4 regions of the Kocuria sp. PD6 genome follow, and region 4 is predicted to be linked to each of the others. Evidence: riboswitches for the same ligand, from Rfam matches in the RefSeq annotation. Region 4 holds a riboswitch; each other region holds the start of a gene.
The links. Region 4 has a riboswitch for S-adenosylmethionine ahead of Q9R22_RS05810 (O-acetylhomoserine aminocarboxypropyltransferase/cysteine synthase family protein). Riboswitches for the same ligand answer to the same signal wherever they lie in the genome.
Positions count from the first base shown of each region.

Region 1 (7,633 bases), on a different contig from region 4:
GTTCAGCCCCAGGGGCAACCACGTGTAGATCCCGGGCGCCGCGCGGCGGATGTACCCGGCGCGCACCAGGAGCTTGTGGCTGTCCACGTCTGCGTCCACGGGGTCTTCGCGCAGCGTGCGCAGGAACAAGGAACTCAGGCGAAGGGGCATGAAGGGATCCTATCCACCCGTGAAGGGATCGATCGAAGCGGCGGGTATCCCCGCGAGTCTATCGCTGCGCGGCACCGGCGCACGCCGGGCCCGGGGGCTCACAGGAGGACCGTGGCGAAATCCCCGTGCCGCCGGAAACCCACTCGGCGGTATGTGGCCAGGGCGGGTGCGTTGAACGAGTTCACGTAGAGGCTCACGGTCGGGACATACTGCCGGGCGAGCGCCACGGTCGCGGCCATACACGGCACGGCCAGTCCCCTCCCCCGGTGCTCGGGGTCCACCCACACACCCTGGATCTGACACACGGACCCGTGCAGCGACCCGATGTCCGCCTTGAAGATCACGGTGCCGTGCTCGTCGGTGAGCACCGCGGTCCTGCGATCGCGCACGAGGGAGCGCACTCGCTGGCGGTAACCCTCCGCCCCGGTGGTGAAGGGGGAGTACCCCACTTCCTCGGTGAACATGGCCGCGGCCGCGGGCAGCACGCGAGGGAAGTCCTCGTCCTGCGCCCATCGCACATCGCGGGCGGGCCCCGTGAACAACCCGGGTGCGGGATCACGGTCCATCACGAGCAGCGGTTGCACGGGACGGACGTCGAAGGGTTCGGGCCACGTGTCCCGCAATCTTTCCCACAGTCCGAGCACGGGATCGGCGGGACCGAAGAACGAGGCGAAGCGGGGGCCGCCGCGGGCCAGGACGTCCGCGACGAGGTCCGTCCCGGTCTCGTCGAGCACCACGGGTACCACGTTGGTTCCCGCCCAGCACGCGCCCACGAGCTCGCCGGAGGAGTCCACCACACCGATCACGGGCGGCTGCCGCCGACCGCGGGCGGCCCGGATCCGGGCCACGTGCGCCGCGACGAACACCCCGGACACCGCGTGCCGCGCCAGCAGGCGGTCCAGTGCCGACTGGTTCACGGCGGCGGGTGAGAGCACCCGCGGGGCGCGGCGCAGGATCACCCGGCGGTCACAACCGGCGCACCCTCGACCGGCTGGCCGTTCTCGTCCAATTCCATGCTCTCGGCCATCTCATTGGCCTGGGCGAGCAGGGTCTCCACGATCTGGTCCTCGGGAACGGTCTTGATGACCTCACCGCGCACGAAGATCTGGCCCTTACCGTTGCCCGAGGCCACGCCCAGGTCCGCTTCGCGGGCTTCCCCCGGGCCGTTGACGACGCAGCCCATCACGGCCACGCGCAGCGGCACGGTCAGGTGGGCCAGGCCCTCGTTGACCTCCTCGGCGAGCTTGTAGACGTCCACCTGCGCGCGCCCGCACGAGGGGCACGAGACGATCTCGAGCTTGCGCGGGCGCAGCCCAAGCGACTGCAGGATCTGATTGCCCACCTTGACCTCTTCGACCGGAGGCGCGGACAGGGACACGCGGATGGTGTCCCCGATGCCCTGACCGAGCAGGATGCCGAAGGCGGTCGCGGACTTGACGGTGCCCTGCAGTGCCGGGCCGGCCTCCGTGACACCCAGGTGCAGCGGCCAGTCCCCGCGCTCGGCGAGCAACTGGTAGGCGCGCACCATGGTCACGGGGTCGTTGTGCTTGACGGAGATCTTGAAGTCGTGGAAGTCGTGCTCCTCGAACAGCGAGGCTTCCCACACGGCGGACTCCACGAGCGCCTCCGGGGTGGCCTTGCCGTACTTCTGCAGCAGGCGCTTGTCCAGGGAGCCCGCGTTCACGCCGATCCGGATGGACACGCCCGCGGCCTCCGCCGCACGGGAGATGCCCTCGATCTGGTCGTCGAACTTGCGGATGTTGCCCGGGTTCACGCGCACACCGGCGCACCCGGCGTCGATCGCGGCGTAGACGTACTTGGGCTGGAAGTGGATGTCCGCGATCACCGGGATCGGGGACTTCATGGCGATGATGGGCAGGGCGTCGGCGTCGTCCTGGGACGGGCACGCCACGCGCACGATGTCGCAACCGGCGGCGTTGAGCTCGGCGATCTGCTGCAGCGTGGCGTTGATGTCCGTGGTGGGGGTCGTGGTCATCGACTGGACGCTGATCGGGTGCTCCGACCCCACACCCACCGAACCCACCTGGATCTGGCGGGTCTTGCGCCGGGGCGAGAGCACCGGCTGGGGCGCGGCGGGCATACCGAGATTGACCGAGGTCACGAATTGCCTCCCAAGGAAGTGGCGTCCGGGGCCCGTGACGCGCGCCCCGCGATGTTGCACTGTCCATTGTGCCCCACTCCTCCCACGTGCTACAGCCGCACGTGATGCGCCGAACACGACGCCGCCCCCGGAATGTTCCGGGGGCGGCGTCGCCATGGTATGGGGCGCGTGAGCGTCAGCGGCGCATGATCCTGCGCGCGAGCCAGTTGCCGAAGAACTGCACGAGCTGGACCAGGATGATGATCACGATCACTGCGGCCCACGTGACCTGGTCGTTGAAGCGTTGGTAGCCCAGGCGCAACGCGAAGTCACCCAGACCGCCGGCACCGATCGCACCGGCCATCGCGGACATGTCCGTGATGCCGATGACCAGGAACGTGTACCCCAGCACGAGCGGGCCGAGCGCCTCCGGCAGGATCACCGTGGTGATGATCTTCCAGCGCGAGACCCCCATGGACCGCGCGGCCTCGATCACCCCGGGATCCACCGTCATGAGGTTCTGCTCCACGATGCGGGCCACCGCGAACGTAGCGCCGATGGTCATGGTGAAGATCGCGGCGTTGGGGCCCAGGCGCGTGCCCACGACCGATTCCGTGACCTGACCCAGGGCGGCCAGCAGGATGATGAACGGGATGGGACGCACGAAGTTCACCAGGAGGTTCAGCGCGGTGAACAGTGGACCGTTCTCCAGGATGCTGCCCCGCCGGGTCACGTAGAGCCCCATGCCCACGGCCAGGCCGATGAGCCCGGCCAGCACGAGGGTCACGGAGACCATATACAGCGTCTGCCCGGTTGCGTCCAGCAACTGCGGGCCCAGAGCAGACCACTCCATCACTCACTCACCTCCCGCACCGTGGTGACGGCGCGCAGACTCTCGACGGCGCGGTCCACGGACTCGTCCGAACCGGTCAGGGACAGCGTGAGCGTTCCGAAGGACTGTGACTGCAGGATGGAGATCCCCCCGAAGGCGATGTTGAAGCTGACACCGTCACGGGCGGCGTCCGAGAGCACGTCCCCGATCTGGTTCTGGTCGGTGACGTCCACCAGCACGAGCCGCCCGGGGTGTTCCCGGCGCAGCTTCTCGATCTCGTCCGCGCGCGGCACGGTGCGCGTGACCGAGGAGACGAACTTGCGCGTGGTCTGCGCCCGCGGGTGGGCGAAGACCTCCGCGGTGGTCCCGGTCTCCACCACACGACCGCTGTCCATCACGGCCACGCGGTCCGCGGTGGCCCGCACCACGTCCATCTCGTGGGTGATCAACACGATGGTGATCCCCAGCTCACGGTTGACGCGCTTGAGCAGACCCAGTACCTCCTGGGTGGTCTCCGGGTCCAACGCCGAGGTGGACTCGTCCGCGAGCAGCAGTTCGGGATTGCTCGCGAGCGCGCGGGCGATCCCCACGCGCTGCTTCTGACCACCCGAGAGCTGCTCGGGGTAGTTCCCGGCGCGCTCGGTCAAGCCCACGAACTCCAACAGTTCCGCGACCCGCGCCTTGCGTTCCTCGGGCTTCCACCCGGCACGCTTGAGCGGGTACTCGATGTTGCCCGCCACGGTGCGTGACGTGAACAGGTTGAACTGCTGGAAGATCATCCCGATCTTGCGGCGGATGGGCGCCAGCTGGGACTCGCTGCGCCCGTCCACACGGCTACCGGCGACCTCGAGCGTCCCGGACGAGATCGGTTCCAGGCCGTTGATCAGCCGCACGAGGGTGGACTTGCCCGCCCCCGAGTAGCCGATCACCGCGAAGATCTCACCGCGGCGGATGTCCAGGTCCACGGAGTCCACCGCGGTCACGGTGTGCGGGCGGCGTTTGGACCCCGTGACGAAGACCTTGCTCACGTCCCGGAAACTGACCAGGGTGTCCGCCGTGGCGGACGGGCTCACTTGGTCTGCTCCTTGAGGTCCTGCGAGTAGCGGGCCAGCAAGTCCTTGAGCTCCTGCTGATCCACCTTGGTGGGCACTGCGGTGCCCTTGGTCTCGGTCTTCTCCGCGTCCTGGACCTTGTCGTCGTAGTAGAAGCTCGCGACCTTCTTCAGGGTCTCGTTGTCCGCGTTCGCCTCGGTCGCGGCGAAGAGGTTGTCGTACACCTTGGCACTGTCCGCGGTGGGATCGTCCTGAGCCAGCGCGGACTTGGGATCGATGTTCGCGCGGTCCAGGAAGTCGTTGTTGACCACGGAGGCGGCCACGGAGTCCATGGACAGCACGGTCTGCTCGGCGGAGACCGGGCGGACCGTGACCTTGGACTTGGCGGTGTCGATGTCCTGCTCGGTGGGGGCGATCGTGTCCTTGGTGAACTCCACGAGACCCTGCTGGTGCAAGAGGTTCAAGGCGCGGGACAGGTTGATCGAGTCGTTCGGCACGGCGATCTCGTCACCCTGCTTGAAGTCGCCCACGGATTTCACGCTCTTGGAGTACAGCCCCAGCGGGAAGATGGACGTGGAGCCCACGGGAGTGATGGTGTCCCCGGAGTTGTTGTTGTAATCGGCGAGGTACGCGATGTGCTGGAACCAGTTCATGTCGATGTCACCGCTCTTCAGAGCGGGGTTCGGCTGGCTGTAGTCACTGAAGTCCACGTACTCGACCGTGATGTCGTTGTCCGCGGCGACCTGCTTCAACGCGTCTTGCACGGGGGTCGAGCCCACGATCCCGACGGTGATCTTGCCGTCCGCGGCCGGGTCCGAGTTGTCGGAGCCGCCGCCGCACGCGGTGAGGGTGAGGCCCAGGGTGGTGGCCAACACGACGGGAATCAAACGCTTGGTTCGCATGATCATGCCTTTCCAGGGTTCTGTGACGGGGACTCGCGGGGCGAACAGTCCCCCCTGGATGAGGGCTCACGGGACGGGCACGTGCTGATTTCCGGGGAACCGCACTTGCCGTGATCTGTTGCAACCGCGACCGGATGGTCATCTGGGGCACCCCGCTACGGGAGAGGGTTGCCGTCCGGCCAGCCAGAGCTACGCGCCGGATCTCGTCATCCACCCGGAATTCTAGCACGGCCCTGCCATGGGCCGACGACCGCAGGAAGGGCCCTATGCCATCCCGGCGATACGTTCGTCCGCGCGGGCCCGGGCCCACTCCTCCGCCCCCAGGACGTCCTCGAGGGTGGGCCGCGTGACGCCGTCGTGATCCTCCAGCACACGCTCGACCATGTCCACGATCTGCGTGAAGCCGAGCGCCCCGCGGTGGAACGCGTGCACGGCCTGCTCGTTGGCGGCGTTGAACACCGCGGGCCACGTCCCGCCGCGCGAACCCGCGTGCTTCATGAGCTCCACGGCGGGGAACGCCTGCGAATCGAGCGGTTCGAACGTCCACTGTGCGGCCCGGGTCCAGTCGCACCCCGCGGCGGCGCCGGTCACGCGGTGGGGCCAGCCGATTCCGAGCGCGATGGGCAGGCGCATGTCCGGCGGGGACGCCTGCGCCAGGGTGGATCCGTCCACGAACTCCACCATGGAGTGCACGACCGATTGCGGATGCACGGTGACGTCGATCCGGTCCAGGGGGACGTCGAACAGTAGGCTCGCCTCGAGCACCTCCAGTGCCTTGTTGACCATGGTCGCGGAGTTCGTGGTGACCATGACCCCCATGTCCCACGTGGGGTGCTGCAGGGCCTGTTCGGGTGTCACCCGCGTGAGCTGCTCGCGCGTCATGCCGCGGAACGGTCCGCCGGACGCCGTGAGCACGAGCCGGCGCACCTCGGAGGCCGTCCCGGAGCGCAGGGCCTGGGCGATCGCCGAGTGTTCGGAGTCCACGGGGATCAGCGCGTCCTGGAGGCCCGTGTCCACCGCGGCGCGCAACACGAGCGGACCGCCCGCGATCAGGGACTCCTTGTTCGCGAGCGCCACCCGCCGACCCGCTCCCAGCGCCGCCAGGGTGGGTGCGAGCCCGATGCTCCCGGTGATCCCGTTCAGCACGAGGTCCGAATCCTCCCACTGCGCGATCCGGGTTGCAGCGTCCGGCCCATACAGGACCTCGGGTGCCGCCGATGACGCCGCGCGTGACCGGTCCGCGATCAGCTCACGCAACCGGGCGGCGTCGTCCGCCGTACCGCTCGTGCCCACCGCACGGACACCGAACGTCACGGCCTGCTGAGCGAGCAGCTCGAGGTGACCCGCGCCCGCGGCGAGCGCCACGACCTCGAAGGGCTCGTGGGTGGCATCCCAGACGGGCCGGCGCAGCCCCGCGGCCTCGGACACGACGTCGAGCGCCTGCGTCCCGATGGATCCCGTGGACCCCAGGATCACGAGGCGCCGGGGGGCCTGCCGGGTGGCGGAGTCGAGATCGGGGGTCATGCCGGTGGAGGAAGTCATGACCCCAGTATCGCGTGAGCGCCGCACCCCGCACGCACGACACCGAGCACACGACTCCGGACGCACGACACGGGAGATACGACAAGGGCGCCACCCGGAGGTGACGCCCTTGTGTGGAAGGCCCGTTCAGGACCCGCAGATGATTCAGCGACGGCGGCCGACGACGGCGCCGTAGATGAGCAGCACGATGATCGCGCCGATCACGGACGTGATGATCGTGCCGATGCTGAAGCTGTTGATCCCGTCGCTCAGGCCGGGGATGAAGCTACCCAGCCAGCCGCCCAGGAAGGCCCCCACGATGCCGAGGATGATGGTGACGATGATCCCGCCACCCTGCTTGCCCGGAAGGATCAGCTTGGCGAGCGCGCCGGCGATCAGACCGAGGATGATCCAGCTAATGATGCCCATTTCTCCACCTCTGGTTCTCGTTGTGCGCGTTTGCGGTGTTCCGCAACCGCATGTGGTCAGCGAACTGGTTCACAGTGTAGTACCAGACACCAACGCTACACGGGCCGCCGCGTCCGGATGAAACCGGACACGGCGGCCGTGTCAAGGGGCGGTGAACCAGGTCAGTGCGAGACGGCCTTCTCCGCTCCCACTCCCGTGAGGGAACGCACTTCCATCTCGGACTGCTTGCGCGGGTCCTCCGGCCGGCGCTCGCTGAGCGAGCCCAGGAAACCGAGCAGGAAGGACGCCGGGATCGAGATGATGCCGGGGTTGGACAGCGGGTAGAACGCGAAGTCCGCGCCGGGGATCATGGAGGTCTCCGATCCGGACATCACCGGGGAGAAGATAATGAGCACCACGGAGATGATCAGCCCGCCGTACATGGACAATACCGCGCCGCGCGTGGTGAAGCGCTTCCAGTAGAGTGAGTAGAGGATGGTGGGCAGATTGGCGGAGGCCGCCACCGCGAAGGCGAGGGCCACGAGGAACGCCACGTTTTGACCCTGCGCGCCAATGCCGCCGGCGACCGAGATCAGGCCGATGACCACCACGGTGGTCTTGGCCACCCGCAGTTCCTGACGCGGGTCCGAGGTGCCCTTCTTGATCA
Region 1 is NZ_JAUZUS010000001.1:55,282-62,914, forward strand. It holds gene Q9R22_RS00275 (proline--tRNA ligase) at 1-150, opposite strand, end outside; gene Q9R22_RS00280 (DUF4081 domain-containing GNAT family N-acetyltransferase) at 249-1,109, opposite strand; gene ispG (flavodoxin-dependent (E)-4-hydroxy-3-methylbut-2-enyl-diphosphate synthase) at 1,106-2,272, opposite strand; gene Q9R22_RS00290 (methionine ABC transporter permease) at 2,448-3,104, opposite strand; gene Q9R22_RS00295 (methionine ABC transporter ATP-binding protein) at 3,104-4,156, opposite strand; gene Q9R22_RS00300 (MetQ/NlpA family ABC transporter substrate-binding protein) at 4,153-5,037, opposite strand; SAM riboswitch class IV at 5,134-5,248, opposite strand; gene dxr (1-deoxy-D-xylulose-5-phosphate reductoisomerase) at 5,302-6,561, opposite strand; gene Q9R22_RS00310 (GlsB/YeaQ/YmgE family stress response membrane protein) at 6,724-6,987, opposite strand; gene Q9R22_RS00315 (cation acetate symporter) at 7,149-7,633, opposite strand, start outside.
Region 1: it holds a riboswitch for S-adenosylmethionine, as region 4 does, so the genes downstream of both, Q9R22_RS00300 (MetQ/NlpA family ABC transporter substrate-binding protein) here and Q9R22_RS05810 (O-acetylhomoserine aminocarboxypropyltransferase/cysteine synthase family protein) in region 4, are expected to answer to the same signal.

Region 2 (7,633 bases), on a different contig from region 4:
TCGGCGGCCGGAGCGTCGTCGCGCACGAAGGACCACGCGAGGATCGTGACCGGCCCGGTCAACATGCCCTTGACGGGGCGCTCGGTCAGGGACGCGGCGTACGAGGTCCAGTCCACCGTGATGGGCGCGGGGCGCGAGACGTCCCCGAACAGGATCGACGGGCGCGTGCAGCGCGATCCGTAGGACTGCACCCAGCCGTGCTGCGTGGTCACGAAACCGTCCAGGCCCTCCGCGAAGTACTGCACCATGTCGTTGCGCTCGGGTTCGCCGTGCACCAGGACGTCGAGCCCCAGTTCCTCCTGGACGCGCACCGTGTGGGCGATCTCCGCGCGGATCGCGTCCGTGTACTCGGCCTCCGTGATCCGCCCCGCGCGGTGGTCCGCCCGGGTCTTGCGGATCTGCGGCGTCTGCGGGAAGGATCCGATGGTCGTGGTGGGCAGCACGGGCAAGCGCAGACGGTCGCGCTGGGCAGCGCGGCGCTGTTCGGCGTCCGCGCGCTGGCGGTCCGCGTCCTGCACCGCGGCGGTGCGCTCGCGGATCTCGGCCTTGTGAGTTGCCGGGTGCTCGGCGCGGGCCGCGCGGATCGTGGCGTCCTCGTCCAGGGTGTCCCGGATGGCATCCCAGCCGTGCTCGACGCCGCGCGCGAGCCCGACCACCTCGGTCACCTTCTGGTCAGCGAACGCGACCCAGCTGGTGACGTCCGGATCCAGCGCGGTCTCGCGGGCGACGTCGTGCGGGACGTGCAGCAGCGGCGTCGCGGTGCCCACGGCCACCGGCCCGCGGGCCGCGGCGCGCAGCCGGTCCAGGGTCTCGACGGCGCGCGCGAGGTCGGTGCGCCACACGGTGCGCCCGCCCACGACGCCGCCCACGACGGGGCGTTCGCCCCATGCCTCGAGTGCCTCCTTGCCGGGGACGTCCCCGCGGTCGAGGTCGATGGCCAGGGCATCGACGTTCGTGTGGGCCAGGGCGAGCTGGGCGTCCTCGCCGGCATCGCCGTAGCCCACCGTCACGAGGATCGCGGGGCGCTGTTGCTCGTTCGAGAGTTGGGTGTAGGCGCTCTCGAGGGCGGCCACGAGTTCGGTGCGTTCCACACTCCACCCGTCCGCGGCGAGGGCCGGCTCGTCGAGTTGCACCCATTCGACGCCGGCCTCGGCCAGGGCTCGCAGGATCGCGGCGTATTCGGCCACGACGTCGTCGAGGCGCTGCAGGGGGTGACTCGCGACGGCATCGGTGGTCTCGGAGCGTGAGAGCAAGAGCAGGCTCACGGGGCCCACGAGGACCGGGCGGGTGGTGATCCCGGTGGTCCCGAGGGTGGTCCGGTAGCGGGACACGAGGCTCTCGGGGTTCGCACGCAACGGGGTGTCCGGGCCGATCTCGGGTACGTAGTAGTGGTAGTTGGTGTCGAACCACTTGGTCATCTCGAGCGGCTCCAACCGATCGGTGCCGCGGGACAACGCCGTGATCAGCTCGATCCCGCGGGGCGTGTCCGGGGCGGCGGGCTCGTAGCCGTCCGCGATGAACCGCGCGGGAACCGCGCCCAGCGCCAGGGACGTGTCCAGGACGTGGTCCACCGCGAACCCCTCGGACGGCACAGCGTGATCCGCAGTGAGGCCGAGTTCGGACAATCGCGTGGCGGTGCGCTCACGCAACCGGGCGAGGGTGTCCAGCACCGTGGTGGCGGGGTGCTGTTGCGGGTCCTTCCAATAGGACTCGAGTGCGCGCTTGAGCTCGCGGTCGGGGCCGATGCGGGGGTAGCCCAGGATCGTGGCGGCGGGGAACGGGACGGGCTGGGTGCTCATGGGAACTCCTCGGAGCTGGTGTGGGGTATGGCGGTTAGGGGGTGTGATGAGCCGCGGCAACGGGTGTGCTCCGGCGCGGCGGGGTAAGGGGAACGTCAGCGTGGGTGGTGCCGCTACGAACGGTTTTCGGCCTGCCCGGATGCGGCGGTCGAAGCCAACACGATCGGTTCACGGGTCGGTCGGGGCTGGTGCGGCGGTCAGGCCGCGGGGCTGCGGCCTCGGTATTCGCGTGCGGCATCCCGGACCCGCAGATGCTCCAGGATGGTCAGCGCCGCCTCGGGGCGGTTGAACGTGTACAGGTGGAAACCGGCGCAGCCCAGATCCATGAGGTCGTCGATCAGGGACAGGGTGGCCGCGACCCCTCGGTGGCGCAGTTCCTCAGGAGTGTCGGCGCGCAGGAACCGGGTGAGGCGTTCCGGGACCCGGACCCCGGTGATCTCGGTCATGCGCTGCAACCGTTGCGGGTTGCTCAGCGGCATGAGCCCGGCGACCACGGGGATGTGGATGCCCTCCGAGCGCGCGCGTTCCAGGAACGTGGCGTAGTCCTCGGGTTCGTAGAGCACCTGCGTGATCGCGTAGTCCGCGCCGGCCTCCTGCTTGTCCCACAGGGACGCGAGATCCGCCTCGAAGTCGCGGCCTCGCGCGGGGGACGGGTAGCACGCCACCGACACGGACAGCGGTCGCTGACCCGGGCGGAACCCGGTGCCGAAGCGACGTCGTTCGACGTCCCGGATCAGCTCCACCAGTTGGGAGGCCCGGCCCAGGCCACCCGCGGGGGTCCGCCATTCCCCGGTACCCAGGGGCGGGTCGCCGCGCAGCGCGAGGAGGTCGCGAACGCCGTCGTCCAGCAACTGGTCCACGGCGCGCTCGAGACCCGCGCGGTCCGTGCCACCGCACGTGAAGTGCGCCATGACCGGGGTCTTGGTCGTGCGGCGCAGGTGGCGCAGCGCCTCGCGGGAGACGCCGTGATGGCCGGCGTGACCGTGGGTGACGGAGAAGAAATCCGGCCCGGCCTGGGCCATGGCGTCGATGTTGCGCCACACAGTGTCCGGGTCTCCGGTGGGCCGCGGCGGGAACACTTCGAACGAGACGAGCGTGGAGCGGCGCGGGCGCCGGACCAGCCAGGACGTCCCCGTGGGCGGGCCAGTCACGGGCGCGGGTTCTGACGCTGCGAGGGGTGCGGGCATATAAAAAATCCTCCGGCCTTAGGACGCCGGAGGACGAGCTCCGAGCGCCGTACTTGCCGACCACGCGGTTGCGCGGCGGCCGGATCCTCATCTGGGGCACCCCACTACAGCTGGAGGGTTGCCGCCCGGCTAGCCAGAGCTTCGCACCGGGACTCATGATCCTTTGTTACGAGTAAGCGTAGCACAGCCCCGTGACGAGGCCCACGAACGATGACGGAACCGCCGGCCTCCCGCCGCGCTCGTCTTCCCAAGCGGGCGGAATGGACCGCACGGGGGCACCTGGGCCCTGCCGTGGTCATCCTGCCCCACGACGTGCAGGACATGAAGATGCCCGAGTTGGGAGCCGAGAACTGGGTCTTGCGCTCGATAGCCGTCGCGCCGTCGACCGCGGAAGCCTCGGAGCAGGACAGTGTGACGCCGTCGCCCTCCGTCACCGCCACGCCCACCGCGAGCGAGGCGGCGGTGACGGCCGGGGCACTCACCCAGACGTTCACGACCCCGGGCGGGACCACGAGTTTCCGATACCCGACGAACTGGACCGTGGCTCCGTCCGCGACCTCCACCCCCGAGTACCGTACGAGGGACGTCCGGGTTGCCCGCCACGAGAAGGTCCTGATGCTGTCGCTGCGGCCCGACGCCGGCATCGCGAGCCCCGCGATCCCCACGCACGAGACCACGCTGGGGACTTTCCCCGGGGCGCGCGACGCACATGGCACTCCGTTGCGGATCGCCGCCGGCCCGTTGTCGGGGCAGGCCCCGGGTGTGAACATGGCGGTCATCTACGGCATCACGCCCGCCGCGGACGACGCCGTCCCCCTTGCGCAGCGCGACCGCCAACCCCGGTCGTCACGACCCCCGGGACCTGCCGGGAGCGACGTCGTCCACGCAGGAACCCTGAGTTCGGGCCGCCGTGCATCCGGCGGCTCGCCGGTGCACCCGCGTGACGAAAGCGCGGCGAAAAGCAGGGACGCCCACCCGGTCAACCGACCGGGTGGGCGCGCCTTGGCGTGTCATCAGCGACTCAGCACGGGTGCCAGACCTTGCCTCCCGGTTCGTAGCACCGGGGGCCGGTGTAACCGGGATAGCCGCCATCACTCTCGGAAGCCGGGGGCACGTGGGGTGCCGCCGGCAGCTGCGGGGCAGCAGGTACCCGGGGCGCGGCCGGTAGCTGAGGTGCCGCGGGCTGCGCGGGGGCGGGGTTGTAGTTGTAGCTCGGTTGCGGAGCGGGATTGGGTTGGGGTGCCGGATCGCCCACGGCGACCTCGTCCTCCACGACCGCGGGAGGCGCCTCGAGCGTCGGCGTGGGAGTGGGCGTGGAGGACGGGGTGGGACTCGGCGTCGCGCTCGGGCTCGCGGTGCTCGAAGTTGTGGTGCCGGGGGATGCGGATTCCCCCGGCGGCGCGCAGTCCTGCTTCGGGTCGAAGAAACCGACCTGCATGGCCTGGGCCACGTTGTACGCGCTGTCCATCTCTCGCCGGTACGTGCTGTTGGCGCCCACGGTCATGGGCGTTGCCAGGCCCGCCTTGACGAGTGCCTGGTTGACGTTCAACCCGTCGTCGTCGCGGGTCACTCGGGCGAGGGTGCGCCCGTAGCGGTCCGTGCGTTCCACGTCGTAGTCCAGGTGGATCGTGGTTCCCTTGGGCAGGAGGTCCTCAAGCTTGGCCGTGGCCTCGTCCGCGAGGCACTCGCCGGGCTGACCGTCCTGCGCGACCTCCGGGGTATTGATGTTCAGCAGCCGCACCCGCGTGGACTTCCCCGCGATCGTGGCGTCCAGGGTGTCCCCGTCCACCACGCGTTCCACCGTGGCCACCGAGTCGTCCGGGGTGGGCGCGGACTCTGCGGCGCCGCCGCACGCGGTCAGGGCGAACAAGCTCGCCAGGACGACGGTGCTCGCACGGGCCCTCGGACCGGCGGCCCACCGGCGGCGGGCAGGATGGTGAATGGTCTCGGCAGGCATCGCGGTCCCGGGTCTCGGAGGAAGCACCCGGCATCATGTCGGTGCATTTGCAACGACGTTATTGTGCCAGAGGGTGTTCACCCTGCAGGGATCGGCGATCCGTGTCGCGGCACGTGATGCCTAGTGGAGTAAAAGCACCTGGGGGTGTCTCAAGACTGCTTTAGCTCAGTAAAAGCAGAGGGGGGTGAGGCGGAGCTAGGTGTCGGGCGGGGGGTGCGCTCGGGGTAGCGGGTGGGCGCGGGGTGGTGCGCTGTGCGGCATGGTGTAGACAAGACGCATGGCCACCATCGATGAGCTTCCCGGTGAGATCGTCGCGGACCTGCGTGTGAGCGATGCCCGTCCCCTGAGCGGCGGGGACACCGCCCACGCCTACTGGCTCGAGACCCCGGACGGGCCCCTGTTCGCCAAGACCATGCCGGGTGCCCCGGCGGGCGTGTTGGCGTTGGAGGCGGCGGGACTCGAGGCGCTGCGCGCCGTCGCCCCCGCCGAGGTGCGGGTGCCCAGGGTGCATCACGTGGGCGATGAGGCCCTGGTGCTTGAGTGGATCGACGAGGGTCCCGGACGGCAGGACCGTGCCACGGAACGCAGCATGGGGGCCGGTCTCGCGGCCATCCACCGCGCGCGAGCCCCGCACGTCGGGTGGCTCTCGGCGGAGCTGCCGGAAAGCATCGGCTCGTTCCCGGTGGATCTCACGCCCACGGACGACTGGGCCGACTTCCTGTTGCACCGCCGCATCGAGCCGTTACTGCGCGCGGCGATCGACGCGGGACACCTGGACCCCGCGGCGTCGGACCTGCTGGCGCGCGTGGCGCCGCGAGCGGACGAACTCGCGGGCCCTCCCGAGCCCCCGAGCCTGCTGCACGGTGACCTGTGGGCAGGCAACCGCGTGGTCGATCGCAACGGGACGAACTGGCTCATCGATCCGTCCTCGTTCTACGGACACCGCGAGTACGACCTGGCCATGATGCAGCTCTTCGGCGGTTTCGGGCGGGAATGCTTCGCGGCGTACGACGACGTCTACCCCCTCGCGGACGGCTGGCACGAGCGGGTGCCGTGGTACCAGTTGCCGCCGCTGCTGGTGCATGCGATCAGGTTCGACGGTGGTTACGGCGGGGCGGTCCTGCGGGCCCTGCGCAGTCTGATGTGACACTACGGGGCGCGTCCATCACCCGCTGAGGACAGGGCGTTCTCGGCCGATGACCGCGACAAGGCAGGTGCGGACAACGTTTTCCACCCGCGTGACATGGGTGGACACGTCCCCCGCACGTGCAGCATGATGTTTACTAGATTGTCTAGTTATCCACAACGCGAGGAACGCGATGGAGAGCAGTGCAACGTGGTACGGGCCGGTGAGCCCGCAGTCGCGTGCGCTGCGCCGGGTGGTCGTGCTCAACGCGGAGATCGCGTACGAGATCCGCCGCATCTTGGGGCTCAAGGGAACCGATTACGCGGCCATGGCCATGCTCATGGTCCATTCCATGGGGCCCACGGAACTGGCTCATGCGCTGCACATCACCACGGCCTCCGCCACCGCGGTGGTGGACCGTCTGGTGCGCGCGGGTCACGTGGTCCGGGAGCCCGTGGAGGGGGATCGACGCCGGATGACCGTGCGCGCGGTGACCTCGTCCAGGGAGCGGACCCGGGAGCACGTGGTGCCGGTGATCGGGATGGTCGAGGACGAGCTCGACGCCCTGGACGAGCCCGGGCGTGAGGCCGTTCTCCGGTTCCTGAGAGGTACCGAGTCCCGTCTGGAGGAGTACTTGGAAGACTTGCGCGGGCGCGCGGACCAGGCGTCCCGGGACGATCCCGGGGTGGGTGGGTCATGACCGAGCGCGTACGCACCGCCCGGTCCCGTGACTCGCACCGAGCGGCTCCCGGGATCCCGTCCGTTACCGATCCTGCGGCCTCCCCGAGTATCGCCCCCGCCGACGACGCCGCATGGTGCCGTTTCCGCACCGCCGTGGGGGAGGAGCTGGACGCGTTCTTCGCGGCCCCCGCGAACAGTGTTCCCACGAGCCCGGGTTTCGGAGTGCTGTGGGAGCGGGTGCGCGAGCACATGGTGGGCGGCAAGCTCATCCGACCGCGACTGACCTGGATCGCGTGGTCCTCCTTCGCCGGGGGCGCTCCGGATGGATCGAGCGCGCCTGACCCGCTCGTTGCGCCGGACGCCGGGGATGCCGCGGAGACGCCGGGGGCGCGCGATGCGGCCGGGGATGGGAACCACACGGCGGGCGACCGGGAGACAGAGGCGCCGGACCCCGAGTGCGTGCGCCTGGCGGCGTCGTTCGAGATGCTGCACGCGGCCCTGCTGGTCCACGACGACGTGGTGGACCGCGACTGGCTGCGCCGGGGCGTGCCCACGGTGGGAGAGCTGTTCCGCCGTGACGCGGCCCGCGCCGGCGCACCCGAACACGAAGCGGAACACGCGGGGGCCTCGGCGGCGATCCTCGCGGGGGACCTGTTGTTGGCAGGGGCACTGCGGCTCGCGACCACGTGCGCATCGGACCTCGCGCGGTGTCGCGCCGTGGCGGACGTGGTGTTCGACGCCGTGACCGCCTCCGCGGCCGGGGAGCTGGATGACGTGCTGTTGTCCCTGCATCGATTCGGCGCCGAGCACCCCGGGGTGCAGGACATCCTGGACATGGAGCGGCTCAAGACCGCCACGTATTCGTTCGAGGCCCCGCTGCGGG
Region 2 is NZ_JAUZUS010000012.1:70,552-78,184, reverse strand. It holds gene metE (5-methyltetrahydropteroyltriglutamate--homocysteine S-methyltransferase) at 1-1,799, opposite strand, end outside; gene Q9R22_RS11425 (methylenetetrahydrofolate reductase) at 1,997-2,986, opposite strand; SAM riboswitch class IV at 3,031-3,147, opposite strand; gene Q9R22_RS11420 (thermonuclease family protein) at 4,008-4,856, opposite strand; gene Q9R22_RS11415 (fructosamine kinase family protein) at 5,221-6,090, shown strand; gene Q9R22_RS11410 (MarR family winged helix-turn-helix transcriptional regulator) at 6,263-6,769, shown strand; gene Q9R22_RS11405 (polyprenyl synthetase family protein) at 6,766-7,633, shown strand, end outside.
Region 2: it holds a riboswitch for S-adenosylmethionine, as region 4 does, so the genes downstream of both, Q9R22_RS11425 (methylenetetrahydrofolate reductase) here and Q9R22_RS05810 (O-acetylhomoserine aminocarboxypropyltransferase/cysteine synthase family protein) in region 4, are expected to answer to the same signal.

Region 3 (7,633 bases), on a different contig from region 4:
AGTGCACGCGCGGGTGCAGGGTCTTGACCCGCCCGTCCAGGCACTCCTGGAACCCGGTGACCTCGGAGACCTCGGTCACGGGGACCCCCGCGTCGCGGATGGTCCCGGCGGTGGAACCGGTCGAGACGATGCTCACGCCGGCGTCGTGGAGCCCTCGCGCGAGCTCCTCCAGACCGGTCTTGTCGTACACGGAGATCAGTGCGCGCTTGAGCGGCACACGGTTCAGGTCGGCAGTGTTCACGAGCTCTCCAGTGGGGACGAGGGTACGGACGGTAGGCGGGCCGGAGCCCGGTTCAGTCTACGACCGGGGCAGATCGGGGTCGGTGCTCGTGACGTCCCAGCTCAGTTTCGCCAGCGCGTTGACGAGCAGGGTGCGCTCGGCGGATTTGATCCGCTCGTGCAGCACGGCCTCGGTATCGTCCTCGGCCACGGGGACCGCGACCTGGGCCAGGATGGGTCCGGCGTCCACGTCCGCGACGACCTCGTGCACCGTGGCGCCCGTGACCTTCACGCCGTAGGCCAGGGCGTCCCGCACGGCATGGGCACCGGGGAAGGACGGCAACAAGGACGGGTGCGTGTTGATGATCCGGCTCGGGAACACGGACACGAACTCCGCGTCCACGATCCGCATGAACCCGGCGAACACCACGCGGTCGGGGTGGTAGGACGCCACGCGTCGTTGCAGCGCACGGTTCCACTGCTCCCGGTCCGGGTACTCGGACAGCGGCACCACGAAGGTGTCGATGCCCGCGGCGCGCGCCCGGTCCAGACCGGCGCACTCCAGGTCTGCACCCACGGCGGCGATATCCACCTCCACGTCCCCCTGGTGCAGGGCGTCGATCATCGCCTGCAAATTCGTACCGGAGCCCGAGACCAGAACCACTAAACGCATGGGCCCACTCTATCCAGCGAGGCTGCCTCGATGGCGCCGCGGCGGTGCTGCGCCCGCGACGCTGCTCGGTCCGTCCGCTCGCCTACAGTGGTGGGTATGCACGATTCCCGCCACCGGAGCACGCCGCCCCACGCCACGCACTCGATGGGTTCGACCTCCGGCGGCACCCCTTCCGGGGGTTCCCACTCAGGGGGACCGCACTCCGGCGGCCCGCAGCAGGGAGGCCCGCACGCCGGCGACCTGCGCGGTGAGAAGCCCTCACCTCGCGGCCCCCAGTCCGGGGACCCCTCCGACGGCGACGGCGCTCGGCTCCGGTTCGCCACGGTGGCCGCGGCCCTCGCGGTGCTCGCCTCCGCACTCGTGGTGGGTGACGTGTGGTCCACCGTGGCGGGGCTCGTACTCGCCATCGCCGGGATCGTGCTGGGCATCATCGCGCTCGCGCGCTCCCGCGGTTCGTCCTCACGGGTCCCGATCACGGTGCTCGCGGTGTTGGCCATCGTGTGGGGTGTGATCAATGCGCTGGGCGGTGGCACCCGATTGCTCGTGTGGCCGGCCACCCAGGTCTACCAGGAATGCATCGATCGGGCCCTCACGCTGTCCTCGACCAGCCGGTGCGAGCAACAGCTCAACGACAACGTGTGGAAGCACTTCTCCGGTGCGCCCCTCGAGACGGGTGTGCCGCAGGACGATCCGACAGCCACCGCCACGCCTGAGGCCTCCCTTGTCACGCCCACGCCGAGCGCCTCGAACCCTGCCCCTTCGGGGAGTGCTACACCGGGAGCGACCTCGCCGACCTCCGCCGGTCCCGGGTCCTGAGACGCCCGTTCCCAGCGAGTCCATTGCTATCGGGAGCGGTTCGTCATCGGCCCAGTCCCACGTCCTGGGACGCCCGAGCCCGTCGGCGCCAGGAGCGGTTCATCGTCATCTCAGTCCCGCTCGTCGTCGAGGGCGGCCAGCCGCGCGGCCTTGCGCTTCTCGGACCTGCGCTGCGCACGACGACGCTTGGCCTCCTCACGGCGGGACAGTCCCGGTTCGTCTGCCGATCGTCCCACGGCCGTGGACCCGCCGCGGGGCTGGGACTCCCGCTCGGGCTCGGCGGCAGCGCGCGACGCGCGGCCCCGGAACAGACCCCGGACACCCCGAGCCGTGACCTCGCCGCCCGGGACGGCCGCCCCGGATCCAGGACGGCCACCGGGTGCCGTGCGAGCATCCTGCCCGGCGCCGGGGCCGGAAGCCCAGCGGGAACCGTGCGCGGCGCCAGCGGCGGGCAGGGCGTCGTGGTGGGCCACAGCGGCGTCGTCCTCCGGGGCCGGGGAATCCGACTCGGTGAGCTCGTCCGCCTCGGCGCGGGAGCGGGAACGGTAGCCCTCGCGTTCGAGCCAGGGCCCGGCCAGGCACCCCACGGTGGCGCCCACCGCGAGTTCGGCACCGAGCCACAGGAACACGTGCCACGCGTGCGGGCCGATGTCCGTGAGCCTGCCGATGCCCAGCGAACCGCTGGAGAGCCACGCGAGCGCGGTCACGAGGCCCGCCCCCACCACGGCCATGAACACCGCCGTGAGCACGGTGGAGAGCACGAACGTGATCCAGCGCAGGGGCAGGCGGATGGCCATCCAGTCGTCCAGGTGATTCTCACCCTCGCGGCAGAACCACCACCCCGCGAGCAGACCCGCGAGCACGGGCAACCCCAGGACCGCAGGGGCGTACAGCCACGGGTCACCGGTGGGCAGCGCGGCGAACGCCGGGAACTGCGGCAGCGGTCCCAGCGTGTTCTGGAACGGCGACACCAGGGTCCCGGTGCCCAGCGAGAAGCCGGCACCGGTGGCCCACGTGAGCGCCCACACGACCATGTTGGGCAGGTACCCGAACTGCAGTGCCGTCAGGGCGGTGTCCCCCGCAGCGCCGGTACCGAGGTCCTGGTAGACCGTGATCACGCGGTCCCAGTTCCACGCGAGCGCCACCACGAACAACAGGGCACCGGCCGCCACAGCGGTGACCGCGGCGAGGAAACCGGCGCGGATCACAGCCCACACGTAGGAACCGGCCCAGCGTGAGTGCTGGCTCGTGCGCTGCAACCAGGACGCGACGTCGGCCCCGAGCACCGCGGCGAGCGAGCGCGAAGCGCTCCACCCGCCCACGAGGGTGCCCAACCCGGCCGGGACCAGGGGCAACAGGGCGGCCGCCACGAGGTCCACCGAGACTTGTTCGGTGCGGCTGAACCAGCCCACGAGGGCCCCGAAGAGCGCGTACGCGAGCATCCCGGCGAAGAACGGGATCAGGAACTGACCGCGCCAGCACGCCCGGGCGATCCGGCGGCCCGCGATCACCGCGAGGCCGAACGGGATCAGCGTGAGCCCTAGAGGCACGAGCGTGACCGTCCCGCCACCGTCCAGCGACAGGCCCTGGATGGCTTGGATCGTGAGGGGCACGCAGTGCGCGAGCAACCAGACCTGTCCGGCGAGCTGCAGGCTCCCGCCCGCGCCCAGGGTCGCGAAGCCCCCCGCAGCCCATACCGCGCCCAGGAGCACGGTGCCCAGCAACAGGCCCACCACGGCCACCGCGAGCAGCTCGATCACGCCCTGCAGCGCGAGCGGCATGGGCAGTCCCGGGGAGTCGTCCGGTTCGGGGCGGGGCACGTCGGCGGCGCGCGCGGGGGACGAACCGTGCGACGTGAAGCGGTCGCGTACGCCCGAGACCACGCCGGGCAGTGAGGGAAGTTTCATCACCGGACATCTTTTCACGTTCACCCGCGCACCACGGGCAGCGAAGTTAGCGCGGACTTCATCTGCGGGCCACCCCCGGGTGACTCCCCCGTGAGGCGCGGGGCCCACAGTGGGAACCGTGAGAATCGCATTGGTGGCCGAACAGTTCCTCCCCCACGTCAACGGTGTCACGCATTCGGTGATCCGCGTCCTGGAACACCTGCGGGATCACGGGCACGAGGCCATGGTGATCGCCCCCTCCTATGAGAAGACCCTGTTCCTGGGCTCTGTGGACCACGTGGACGGCGTGCGGATTGAACGCATCCCGTCCCTGCCGCTCGCGGGCTATCCCGAGGTCCGCGTGGCGAGCTGCACCGTGAGTCGCATGCAGCGCATCCTGGCCCGTTTCGCGCCGGACGTGGTGCACGTGGCGTCCCCGTTCGTGCTCGGGTGGCAGGCCATCCAGGCCGCCAAGGGTTTGGGTCTGCCGTGCGTGGCCGTGTACCAGACGGACGTGCCCGGTTACGCCGCACGCTACGGGGCGTCCGTGCTGGAGACCGCCATGTGGTCCCACGTGCGTGCGATGCACAACAGCTCGACCCTCACGCTCGCTCCCTCGACGGCGTCGATCAGCCAGCTCCACGAGCACGGCGTCCAGCGGGTGCACATGTGGCGCCGCGGAGTGGACACGAGCCGGTTCCGTCCCGCGCTGCGCGATCACGCGTGGCGCGAGCGCGTGGGCGGCGGCAAGCGACTCGTGGGATACGTGGGGCGGTTGGCCCCCGAGAAGCAGGTCGCGGACCTCGCCGCGATCGACGCTCTGCCGGACACCCGGCTCGTGATCATCGGTTCCGGCCCCGGGAAGGAGTCGCTGCGCTCGGTATTGCCCAACGCGCACTTCGAGGGCTTCCTCACGGGCACCGAACTCGCCACGGCCATGGCGTCGCTGGACGTGTTCGTGCACCCCGGTGAGCACGAGACGTTCTGCCAGACCATCCAGGAAGCCATGGCCTCCGGGGTTCCAGTGGTGGCCGTGGGCCGCGGCGGCCCCCTGGACCTCGTGGACTCCTCGCGTAACGGGTGGCTCTACGCCCCGGGTGACCTGGCCGGGTTGCGCGAGCGCGTTCGGGACCTCGCGGGCGACGACGCCAAACGCCTCGCCTTCGCGCGCACCGCCCACCAGTGCGTGCAGGAGCGCACGTGGGGTGCCGTGTGCGAGCAGTTGCTGGGCCACTACGAGCGCGCTCGCACGGTCACCTCCCGGATGCGCGGCACGCGCCGCAGCGGCCTGCGCACCCCATGAGAACCGCCGCCGGGTGCCAGATGTTACTCAACAGAAGCTTGATTAAGTTTTGATGACATTCTCGGTCCGCGCCTGGCTGGTCCCCGGAATCCACGGATAGGCTCGAAGCAGCTTCACGAGATGCGCCCGCGCAACGACAAGGACGTCACCGCGCGCCCAGAGCTCCAACTCGGCGTACGCCAACCCTCGGTTCAGGGGTGGATTGGATGACGAAGCGGCCGGGGCCACACGTGTGGTTCCGGCAAGCGACCGGAAAATTCAGAGGCCCGACATCATGAACACGACAACCCAGAAATCCCACCCCGACACCCGCGAACAATGGGTGGACGTCACCGTTCAGGCGGACCCCGCCCGGCACGTGGTGTCCATCACGGGATCGGACGGTCACGAGCACGAGTACTTCGCGGACGACGCCCGTGAGGTCGCACTCGCCGCACAGCACACACGGGGGCGCGGCCAGTGGTGCGCCAAGTACAGCAGACTCCTGGTCCCCGGGGCGTCCCGGGTGACCGGCGGGGTGTCCTTCTACAAGCTGGAGCCCTTGCCCGCGTAGTCCTCGCGAGCACGGTCCCCGCGACCGCGAACTCCACGATCGGGTGTGGCCCGGGTCCGGACGGACCCGGGCCACACCCATGTTCTCAGCCTGCTCGGTTCTTGACGGCCGTGCTCACCGGGCGGTCGCGTCCCGGTCCTGGGCGATCAGCTCGGCGGCGCGTTCACCGATCATGAAGACCGTGATCTTCGGGTTCACCGTCACGAGCTCGGACATCACCGAGGCGTCTGCCACGCGCAATCCGCTCACGCCCTTGACGATCGCATCCAGCAGGAACGCCGTGCGCCCGGTGATGAGCACGTACAGCATGAGCCCGATCGCCAGGATGATGCTCAGCTCGGAAAGCCGCCGGGTGCCCTTGTCCACGCCCAAGAGGGTCCCCAGCAGCGCCGCGGTGTCCACGGCGTCGCCGGCGGCACCGTGGATCCGGCACCCGATCAGGGGTAGAGAGCGGAGCGGATGCTCAGCGGCATGCCGAAGCGGTAGGCGAAGTAGCCGAATGCCATGCCCATCAGGGCGTACATGGCCCACCCCGTGAACAGGTTGAACTGGGGTTTCGCGTGGTCCGGGCCCATCTTGATCGTGCCGTGCCTGCTGTCCGCGACCAGGATCACGAACACGATCACGAGAGCGGCCGTGAGGATGTAGAACCACCCCAGCCGGGAGGCGACCCACGCGACCACGCCGCCGATCACGGCGTCGGCGTGCTCGGGTGCCTCCGTGGCCCAGGCGGACAGCGAGACAAGCAGGGTTGCCGCGGCCACGAAGACCCGCCAGTTGACGGGCAACCGGGGTGGCGCAGAGCGAGGGGCCCGGACAGGGCTGGCGGATCCGCGACGGGCGACGAGCCCGGGCGTGGGTGACGGATGGACGAGGAATCGTGTGTGGTCACGTCGGGGATGCGGGTCGGACGTCGGACGACCCGGGGTTGAGGCGCCTTACTACCAGCCGTTAGTCATGGCACGCCACCTCACTTTAGGGGAGGGCCGCGCAGCGGCCGAATGCAGCCGCGCGGCCCCACGAGTACACCCCCCCCCCGTTCGCCCGGGGCGGCACTGTCAGCCCAGCAGCTTGGCCACGAGGGCGCTCGCGAACTCCTCGGAGACGTCCCCGTAGTTCAGGGAGAAGTCCTCGTCCACGAGCGTGGGCAGCAGCCCCGAGCACAGCACCGTGGCGCGCGCGTAGAGCCCCGGCAGGGCGGCACCGATGGGCACGGAGAGCAACCGCAGCTCGGGATCGTAGCTGACCAACGCCGTGCCGGTGTCCCGCGCCGCGAGGTGCTTGCCGAGCCCCGAGGACACGGGACGGGCGTGACCCGAGACCACGTCCTCCGCGGTGCGGTAGGCGTAGCGCGTCTTGTGGTGGTGGTTGATCCGGTACAGCCCCGCCTGGTTGCGGTCGTCCGTGGCCTCCCACGTGGCGTCCGCGGGCACGAAGCGTTCCGCGACCCCGTTGTACTGCATCTCCTTCAGGGGCAGCCCGGCGACGACCGAGGACAACGGGGGCAGGGTGTCGAGCATGACGGGCCCGGCGTCGTAGACCACGTCGCACAGCCCCTCGGGCAGCAGCTTGCTCAGCGCGTCGAGGTCCACATCCTGGAGCATGGTGGTCGCGTGGTCCTCCGGGGACAGCACCACGACCTCACCACCCTGGGCCCCGACCGCCTGCGTCACGGCGTCCTCTTGGTCGGTCTTCCACCCGCCCGTGAGCAGGATGGAGCCGTCCACGAGCTGGGTCAGGGCCGGGGAGCACACCTGCCAGCGGCGCACCGTCCAGTTCTCGTCCCGGATCACCTCCAGGAAACCGAGGGCCTGCAGGTGACCCACGAACCATTCCTCGAAGCGCTCGGAGTCCTCGAGCTGGCGCGCCACGATGGACAGGCTCGACCGCTTGCTGCCACCCAAGAACGTGAGGATGTCCTTGAACGGCGCCCAGGACCCCGGGTACTCGCCCTCGTCCGGGCCGATGAACTGCAGTGCCTCGACCGAACCCGTCTGACCCACCGCCGAGAGCTTGGTGAGCCGGCCGGGGTAGCGCTTGGTGAGCCCGCAGAACTTGCAGCGCCCGAACACCCACGGCGCCTTGGCCTTGGGATCCATGGGGGGCAGGATCACTTTGTGCTTGCCCGTGACCATGCAGGACACGTCCGGGGCCTCGGGCAGCTCGTTGCTGCGCTCGGGGAA
Region 3 is NZ_JAUZUS010000001.1:265,243-272,875, forward strand. It holds gene purH (bifunctional phosphoribosylaminoimidazolecarboxamide formyltransferase/IMP cyclohydrolase) at 1-241, opposite strand, end outside; gene purN (phosphoribosylglycinamide formyltransferase) at 299-892, opposite strand; gene Q9R22_RS01260 (DUF308 domain-containing protein) at 989-1,708, shown strand; gene Q9R22_RS01265 (DUF6350 family protein) at 1,819-3,615, opposite strand; gene Q9R22_RS01270 (glycosyltransferase family 1 protein) at 3,734-4,897, shown strand; SAM riboswitch class IV at 5,009-5,151, shown strand; gene Q9R22_RS01275 (hypothetical protein) at 5,172-5,450, shown strand; partial or broken gene Q9R22_RS01280 (GMC oxidoreductase) at 5,565-5,708, opposite strand; partial or broken gene Q9R22_RS01285 (hypothetical protein) at 5,754-5,981, opposite strand; gene Q9R22_RS01290 (BCCT family transporter) at 5,888-6,238, opposite strand; gene Q9R22_RS01295 (hypothetical protein) at 6,509-7,633, opposite strand, start outside.
Region 3: it holds a riboswitch for S-adenosylmethionine, as region 4 does, so the genes downstream of both, Q9R22_RS01275 (hypothetical protein) here and Q9R22_RS05810 (O-acetylhomoserine aminocarboxypropyltransferase/cysteine synthase family protein) in region 4, are expected to answer to the same signal.

Region 4 (7,633 bases):
GGCCCCGGGGCCGGGTTCCACCGCCGGTGCCCCGACGCCGCCCCCGGGACACCAGGGTCCGGGGCACCAGGGCCCGGACACGTCCCGCTGACACCCGCACGGGGCCCTGTTTCCGCTACTGTGACCTAGATCAGTGCAACAGCACACATCAGTCACCCGGTTCCCCGCTGCCCATCGCGCAGCGGCCGGAACCGTCTTGAGGCAGAATTCCGGGGAATCACATGGATGCGTTGACAGAACTCGTGGGAACGCTGGGCGGTTACATCTGGTACGTCGTCTTCGCGATCCTGATCGGTGTGGGGTTGTACCTGACCATCCGTACCAAGGCCATTCAGCTGCGCGGGATCCCCGAGATGTTCAGGGTGCTCACCGATCCGCCCGGTGACGCCGAGAACGGCCGGAAGGGCATCTCCTCGTTCCGCGCGTTCACGGTCTCCGCGGCCGCTCGCGTGGGCACGGGCAACATCGCCGGTGTGGCCATCGCCATCAGCCTGGGTGGGCCCGGTGCGGTGTTCTGGATGTGGGTCATCGCCGCGATCGGCGCGGCCAGCGCGTTCGTGGAGTCCCTGCTGGGGCAGCTGTACAAGGTCAAGACCGGCGACGGCTACGTGGGCGGTCCCGCGTACTACATGGAGCGCGGGCTCAACAAGCGCTGGATGGGTCTGCTGTTCGCGGTCATCATCACCGTGACCTACGGTTTCGTGTTCAACTCCGTGCAGTCCAATTCCATCGTGGACGCCGTGAGCGGGTCCTTCGACGTGGACATCACCAACGGCCAGGGCATGTGGATGCGCGTGGTCCTGGGTCTCGCGCTCGTGGTCATCACCGCGGCCGTGATCTTCGGCGGCATCCGCTCCATCTCCTCCGTGACGCAGATCCTGGTCCCCGTCATGGCCGTGCTGTACCTGGTCCTGGGGCTGCTCGTGATGGTCCTGAACATCACCGCGGTCCCCGGCATGCTGCTCATGATCGTGGAGGGCGCGTTCGGCATCCGCGAGTTCGTCACGGGCAGCGTGCTCGGTGTGATCATCCAGGGTATGAAGCGCGGTCTGTTCTCCAACGAGGCCGGCATGGGTTCCGCGCCCAACGCCGGTGCGACCGCCTCCATCTCCCACCCGGCCAAGCAGGGTTTCGTGCAGTCCCTGGGGGTGTTCTTCGACACCATGCTCGTGTGCTCGATCACCGCGTTCATCGTGCTGCTCTCCAACCCCACGTTCGGCGACGAGCGCCAGGGTGCCTCCCTCACGCAGAGCGCCCTGGGCATGCAGCTGGGTGACTGGGCCGTGCACTTCCTGACCGTGGCGATCTTCCTGTTCGCGTGGTCCTCGGTGATCGGCAACTACTACTACGGCGAGTCCAACATCCGCTTCATGACCAAGTCCCGTGCGGCCATGAACATCTACCGCTTCGCCGTGCTCGTGTGCGTGTTCCTGGGTGCCATGCTCGCGCTGGACCTCGTGTGGTCTCTCGCGGACCTGTTCATGGCTTTCATGGCCACGCTGAACCTCATCGCGCTGTGCATGCTCGCGGGTGTCGCCGCCAAGGTGCTGGCCAACTACATGGAACAGCGCAAGGCCGGGGTGGAGCCCGTGTTCAAGGCCGGGGACGTCCCCGGGATCACCGGTCTCTCCGCCTGGGACGGCACGGACACCGTCACACTCCCCGTGTTCTGGGAACAGCGCGCCAACCAGAAGAACGGGGCGCGCCGCTGAGCGACCCGTACGCGGCGTCGTCGTCCCCGGCTCTTTGCAGGGGCGACGACGCCGCTGTCGTTCCCGCGCACGCACGTCACCGTGCGTGGCGGGCGCGCGGACGACGCCGCTCGCGGGGACCGCTCGACGGCTGCGCTCAGCGGCGCTCGGGCGAGGGGATCGGGGAGTCGCCCGAGCCGTCCGCGAGATCCTGCTGGACCTGGGTGTCGATCGCGCCGGTGAGGGCGTCGTCGTCCGCGGGGGAATCGTGGGTCGCGTCCCGGAGCTGGTGCTCGTTGAACTCGGAGAACTCCTTGTCCTGCGCGCGACGCTTGGTCAGCAGGGCGCGGATCCGGTTGCGGCGCCCGGCCTCCACGCTGATGTCCTCGCGGTGACGGAACCACCACCACAGCATGACGACCACCAGGACCATGCCCACGTACCCGATGATCGGGTAGACCACGCTCATCAGGGTGCCGAAGCCCGCGAGGCTCACCACGTAACCCACCGCGCACAGGCCCAGGAAGATCGGGACGTAGCGGTGGCGGTGGTTCACGGTGACCCGGCGACCCAGGGCGTAGAACATGCTGATGGTCGTGTTGTAAATCATCACGAACGTCACCACAACCATCCCGAGTGCGGCCCACGGGTGCATGGTTTGGAAGAGCTGGAGCATGGGCACCTCGGAGCCGCCCACGGCATCGAAGTTCACGAGTAGGGCGAAGGCGTTCATGGCCAGCAGAACGGTGTAGACCACGCCGCCCAGCAGCCCGCCCCAGCCGGCATCGCGCGGGTTGAGGGCGTTGCCGCCGATTACCAGGGACATGGACACGCCCAGCATCAGGGCCATGCACGTGTAGTTGATCGCGGACAGCCACCACGGGCTCACGGGGGAGTCCGCCTGCACCGCGAGCTCGTGCAGCGATCCGAGATCCACGGGGAGCTTGGTCAGGGTGTAGCCGAAAGCCACGATCACGGCCACGAAGATCGCCGGGGTGACCGCCGAGATGATGTTGGTGACCTTGTTGACGTTGAGCAGCCCCGTGACCATCACGAGCACCACCATGATGGCCGAACCGATCCATGCGGGCAGCCCGAACTGTTGTTCCAGTGTGGAACCCGCACCGGCGAGCATCACGATGCCCATGGCCAGCAGGGTCAGGCTCACCGCGATGTCCAGGAACCGGGACACCACGGGAGAGGACACGGACCGGAAGACCCGGCGGTGTTCGTCCGCCAGGAAGTAGCTGCCGATGTGGATGATCACGGCACCCGCGGCGATCATCAGGATCCCCGAGACCACCGAGCCGGCCAGCCCCCAGACACCGAACGAGATGAAGTACTGGATGACTTCTTGACCGGTGGCGAAACCGGCACCCACCAGCAGGCCCACGAAGGCCAGGGTGACTTGCAGGGTTTTCTTGGCGGACACGGGAGCAACTCCTCGGGGGTCGGACGGTTCTCATGTGGCTCGGATCACATCCTGGGCCTTCTCCACCGGTCAAGCATAGGGAGTGGGCTCCTCCGCGCCACGGGACAGCGTCCGGCCTGCGACGTGATGTCGCCGACACCTCCCGATCTCAGGCCAGGACCTGGCGCTTCGAGGAGATCACTCCGGTGTTGAACCCGGCCAGGTGGAGACCGCCGTGGAAGCGCGCGTGCTCGATCTTCACGCACTGGTCCATCACCACGTCCAGCCCGGCGTCCTCTGCGATGGCCGCCGCTTCCTCGTTCCACGAGCCCAGCTGCAGCCACAGGGTCTTGGCGCCCACGGCCACGGCCTCCCGTGCCACGCCGGGCAGGTCCGCGTCCTTGCGGAACACGTCCACGAGGTCCGGGACCTCGGGCAGCTCCGCGAGCGACGGGTAGACCTTCTGGCCCAGCACCTCGTCCAGCACGGGGTTCACGAAGTACACGCGGTACGGGCTCGACGACTGCAGGTACGTGGCCACGAAGTAGCTCGCGCGGGACGGCTTGTCGGACATTCCCACGATCGCGATCGAGCGCGTGCCCCGCAGGATGCCGAGCCGTTCGGGGGCGCTGGGGCCCACCCAGGTGCGTTGCGTGCTCATACCTGTTCTCCTTCGGCTCCGGGCAGCGTGCAGGCCGCCGCACTGTTGTCCTGGTCCAGGGTGGTGCGCGCCGCGTCCGTGAGCGCGGCGGAGGGGGCGATGACGCCGCCGTCCCGGTTCCTACCGCTGGCTGCGCTTAGTGCCTGGTCCAGGTCCCACAGGATGTCCGCGGCGTCCTCGAGACCCACGGAGATCCGGATCAGGTCCTCCTTGACCCCGCCCGCGGCGAGCTGTTCGGAGCTCAACTGCTGGTGGGTCGTGGATGCGGGGTGCAGCACAAGGGTGCGGGCGTCCCCGATGTTGGCCAGGTGTGAGGCCAGTTGCAGGCTCCCGATGAATCGGGCGCCCACCTCACGGCCGCTCAACTCGTCCGTGCCGGCCACACCGAAGGCGAAGACGGATCCGATGCCGTGGGGCAGGTACTTCTGCGCGCGTTCGTGGTGGGGGTGGCCCTCGAGTCCCGCGTAATTGACGTAGGAGATGCGTGGATCCGTGGCGAGCCACTGCACGACCTCCTGCGCGTTGGCCACGTGGGCGTCCATGCGCTGGGGGAGGGTCTCCACACCCTGCAGCAGGTTCCACGCGGCCTGCGGGGTCAAGGACGGCCCGATGTCCCGCAGCTGCTCCGAACGCAGTTTGGTCAGGAACCCGTACTCACCGAAGTTCCCCCACCACGTCACGTTGTTGTACGAGGGAACCGGTTCGGTCATGGCCGGGAACTTCCCGTTGCCCCAGTCGAAGCGGCCGGATTCGACCACCACGCCACCCAGGGTGTTGCCGTGCCCGCCCAGGAACTTGGTGATCGAGTGGATCACGATGTCCGCGCCGTGCTCGAACGGGCGGCACAGGTACGGGGTGTTGAGGGTCGCGTCCACGATGAGCGGGACACCCGCCTCGTGGGCCACCGCGGCGAGCCCCTCCAGATCGGCGATCTCACCGGAGGGATTGGCCACGAGCTCTGTGTACACGGCCTTGGTGTGCTCGGTGATCGCAGCCTTGTAGTCCGCCGGGTCGGTCCCGGGGACGAAGGTGGTTTCCACGCCGAAGCGACGCAGGGTCACGTCCAGCTGGGTGACCGTTCCGCCGTAGAGCTGGGACGAGGCCACCACGTGGTCACCCTGGCCACACAGCGCGGCGAACGTGATGAACTCGGCGGCCATCCCGGAGGACGTGGCGACCGCCCCGATCCCGCCCTCGAGGGAGGCGATGCGCTCTTCCAGGGCCGCCACGGTGGGGTTGCCGATGCGCGAGTAAATGTTGCCGTACTTCTGCAGCGCGAACAGGTTGGCGGCGTCGTCGGCGTCCTTGAAGACGAACGAGCTGGTCTGGTAGATGGGCACGGAGCGGGCCCCGTGCTCGGCGTCCGGGGTGCCGCCGGCGTGCAGGGCGCGGGTGCGGAAACCGAACTGGTGCTCGGCCATGGATGTCCTCCTCGTCGGCCGGGTACGGCTCCCGTCCGACAGCTGCCCGGGGCCGCGCAGCACTCCATCGGTCCTGGCGGTAGCACCGTGCAGTTGGCCGAGCACTGCGGGTTGCTGCGGCGTCATGGATCCAGGTCTCTCGGCCGCTCGGGATGGTGCGCCTATTGTGTCGCGCGCGTGGGTGACGGACCAAACCGTGCGGATCGCAGCCGCCCGAAAGCGGGTGCGATTGATTCAGAGGGCGCGCGCCACGGGTGCCCCGCCGCGAAGGTCACGCTGCAGAACAGGTTCCAGCGTTCCCTGGCCCGCAGGATCCCGGATGCCACGGTGGTCGAGGACTCACGCTCGGCGGCCCGCACCACCGCGCGTCCCGCCGGGCCGTTGCGGCTGCCCTTTCCCCGGTGGCGCAAGGGCTGACCCGCCCGTCCGCGGTTCGGCCCCCGGTCGGTGGGGCCCGCGGTGAAAGCGGTGAACTTCCCGCCCGTGGGGTCGCCGACTGCTGGTGAGCTCGCTGGCTTCGGGGCGGAACTCAGCCGTACTTCTCGGGGTCCTTCCGGCGCAGGTTTTCCCGCGCCACCGCGGTGAGGTTCTCGAGTGGCAGCCCCGCCGGGCAGACCTCCGTGCAATCGCCCAGCAGGGAGCACGGGCCGAACTCGTGCTCGGCGGCGTCGAGCACCTTGCTCGAGCGCTCGTCGCGTTCCTCGGGCGTCTTGGCGAGCGGCGGCAGTTCCTTGAGCAGCGTGCCCACGTAGAGCTGGCCCGAGCCGTTGGGGCACGCGGCCACGCACGCGCCGCAGCTGATGCACCCAGCGGTGTTCAACGCCTTCATCGCGACCGGGAACTTGGCCTCCTTGGCCACGCGCCGCAGGGCCTTCTTGTCCACGGACAGGTCCTTCTTGACCGGGAACGCTCCCGCGCGCAGGGGCTCGATGAAGATCTCGTCCCCGTCCCGGTAGGCCCTGAGCGACTGAGTGCACGAGGCCCGGTTCTTCTCCGGCCCGTGGGCCACGCCGTCCACGGTCACGCCGCACTTGCCGCAGATGCCCTCGCGACAGCCGTCGTCGAAGCTCACCGGCTCTGTACCCTGGCGCTCGAGCGTCTCGTTGACGGCATCGAGCAATTCGAGCACGCTCATCTCCTCGCGGGCCTGCACGGGGTGGACGGTCTCGAAGCCACCGGGCTCGTCCTCGCCCGCCTGGCGCCACACGTGAACGGTCAACAGCATCAGCGCACCACCTTGGTCAGTACGGCCACGGGAATGCTCACGTTCCCCAGGGCGACGACGCCGCCCACGGCCTTAGCGATCGTGTCCACCTGTCGTACCCGTCGCGCGGTTCCGGTCACCCCGGTGTCCATCGCGGCGGTCCGCAAGCCGTGGATCATGTGTCCGGCGAGCGCGGCCATCGAGGCCGTATAGAACACCGCCACGGACGGCCGGGACAGGCTCGCCACCAGGTTGCCGTACGCGTCACCGTGGGTGTGGCTTACGGAAGCAGCAGGCCGGGCGCCCGCCGTCAGGTCCAGCACGTGGTGCACCGTGAACAGTCCGAGCACCGCGCCCGTGGAGCGCATCGAGCGGGCGATGATCCGGGGGACGGAGCGGCGTCGGCCCCGGGGGCGCTGACGTGGCGCGTGGCCATCTAAGCGGCTGGCCAGGAAGGCGCCGTTGAACGCCGCTTTCCGGTACCGTTGCGTCCCGCTCGGGGGAGGCGCGAGGGGGAAGCCACCCCGCAGCACCTTCTGCGCGGCGGCGCCCACCCGCCACGTGATGGGCCGGAGCGCATCCGCCACCGCGCGGCCCTCGGCGCTCATGGCCCGCAGCGTGAGCTCGGTTCCGGCCAACACATGGGTCGCAGCACTTCCGATCAACCCGATACGCACGACCCACAGCACGGAGTTGCGGGGCAGCACCGGCGCGCCCACCGTGCGAATGAACTCGGCGTACTCGTTGTAGTGGTCCCGGCCTAGGTAGACCTGCATGTTCCCGGCCATGTGCCCCACAGTGAACACGCTCAACACGGTGCCAGAGGCGGCCATGGCGAGCTTGAGGTCGGAGCTGTGGGTGTCCCCGAACATGCGCTGCCAGGCATCGCCGGCCACGGCAGCAATCCCGGCAGTGACGGACGCGTCCGCGGGGGCTGTGGCCGTGCGGGTAGTGCCGGTGACGGGTCGCTCGGTCGAGGGCTGCGCGGCGGAATTCATCACTGAGCCATCTTAGAAGTTCCTTCGGGGCATAACAGTTCGCGGGGTCACACGCGGTCATGCCCGCAGATCAGGAAGAAGCCTGGGTGGTGGTCATCCGCAGTTGGTGGCGTGGGTTCCCCGGTCGGCTCCTTCGTGCGGATGTTCACCTCCCGATAAGTGACTCACGTGTGCCGTGCGGGCGCGTCCGCGCCGGCCGGGACCGCCACAGATGGATCAGCAGCGCGGCACCCCAGACCAGGAACAG
Region 4 is NZ_JAUZUS010000005.1:28,694-36,326, forward strand. It holds gene Q9R22_RS05790 (amino acid permease) at 1-91, shown strand, start outside; gene Q9R22_RS05795 (sodium:alanine symporter family protein) at 222-1,712, shown strand; gene Q9R22_RS05800 (hypothetical protein) at 1,849-3,123, opposite strand; gene Q9R22_RS05805 (CoA-binding protein) at 3,272-3,763, opposite strand; gene Q9R22_RS05810 (O-acetylhomoserine aminocarboxypropyltransferase/cysteine synthase family protein) at 3,760-5,184, opposite strand; SAM riboswitch class I at 5,246-5,343, opposite strand; gene Q9R22_RS05815 (hypothetical protein) at 5,362-5,601, shown strand; gene Q9R22_RS05820 (succinate dehydrogenase/fumarate reductase iron-sulfur subunit) at 5,714-6,409, opposite strand; gene Q9R22_RS05825 (succinate dehydrogenase cytochrome b subunit) at 6,409-7,386, opposite strand; gene Q9R22_RS05830 (DUF3995 domain-containing protein) at 7,532-7,633, opposite strand, start outside.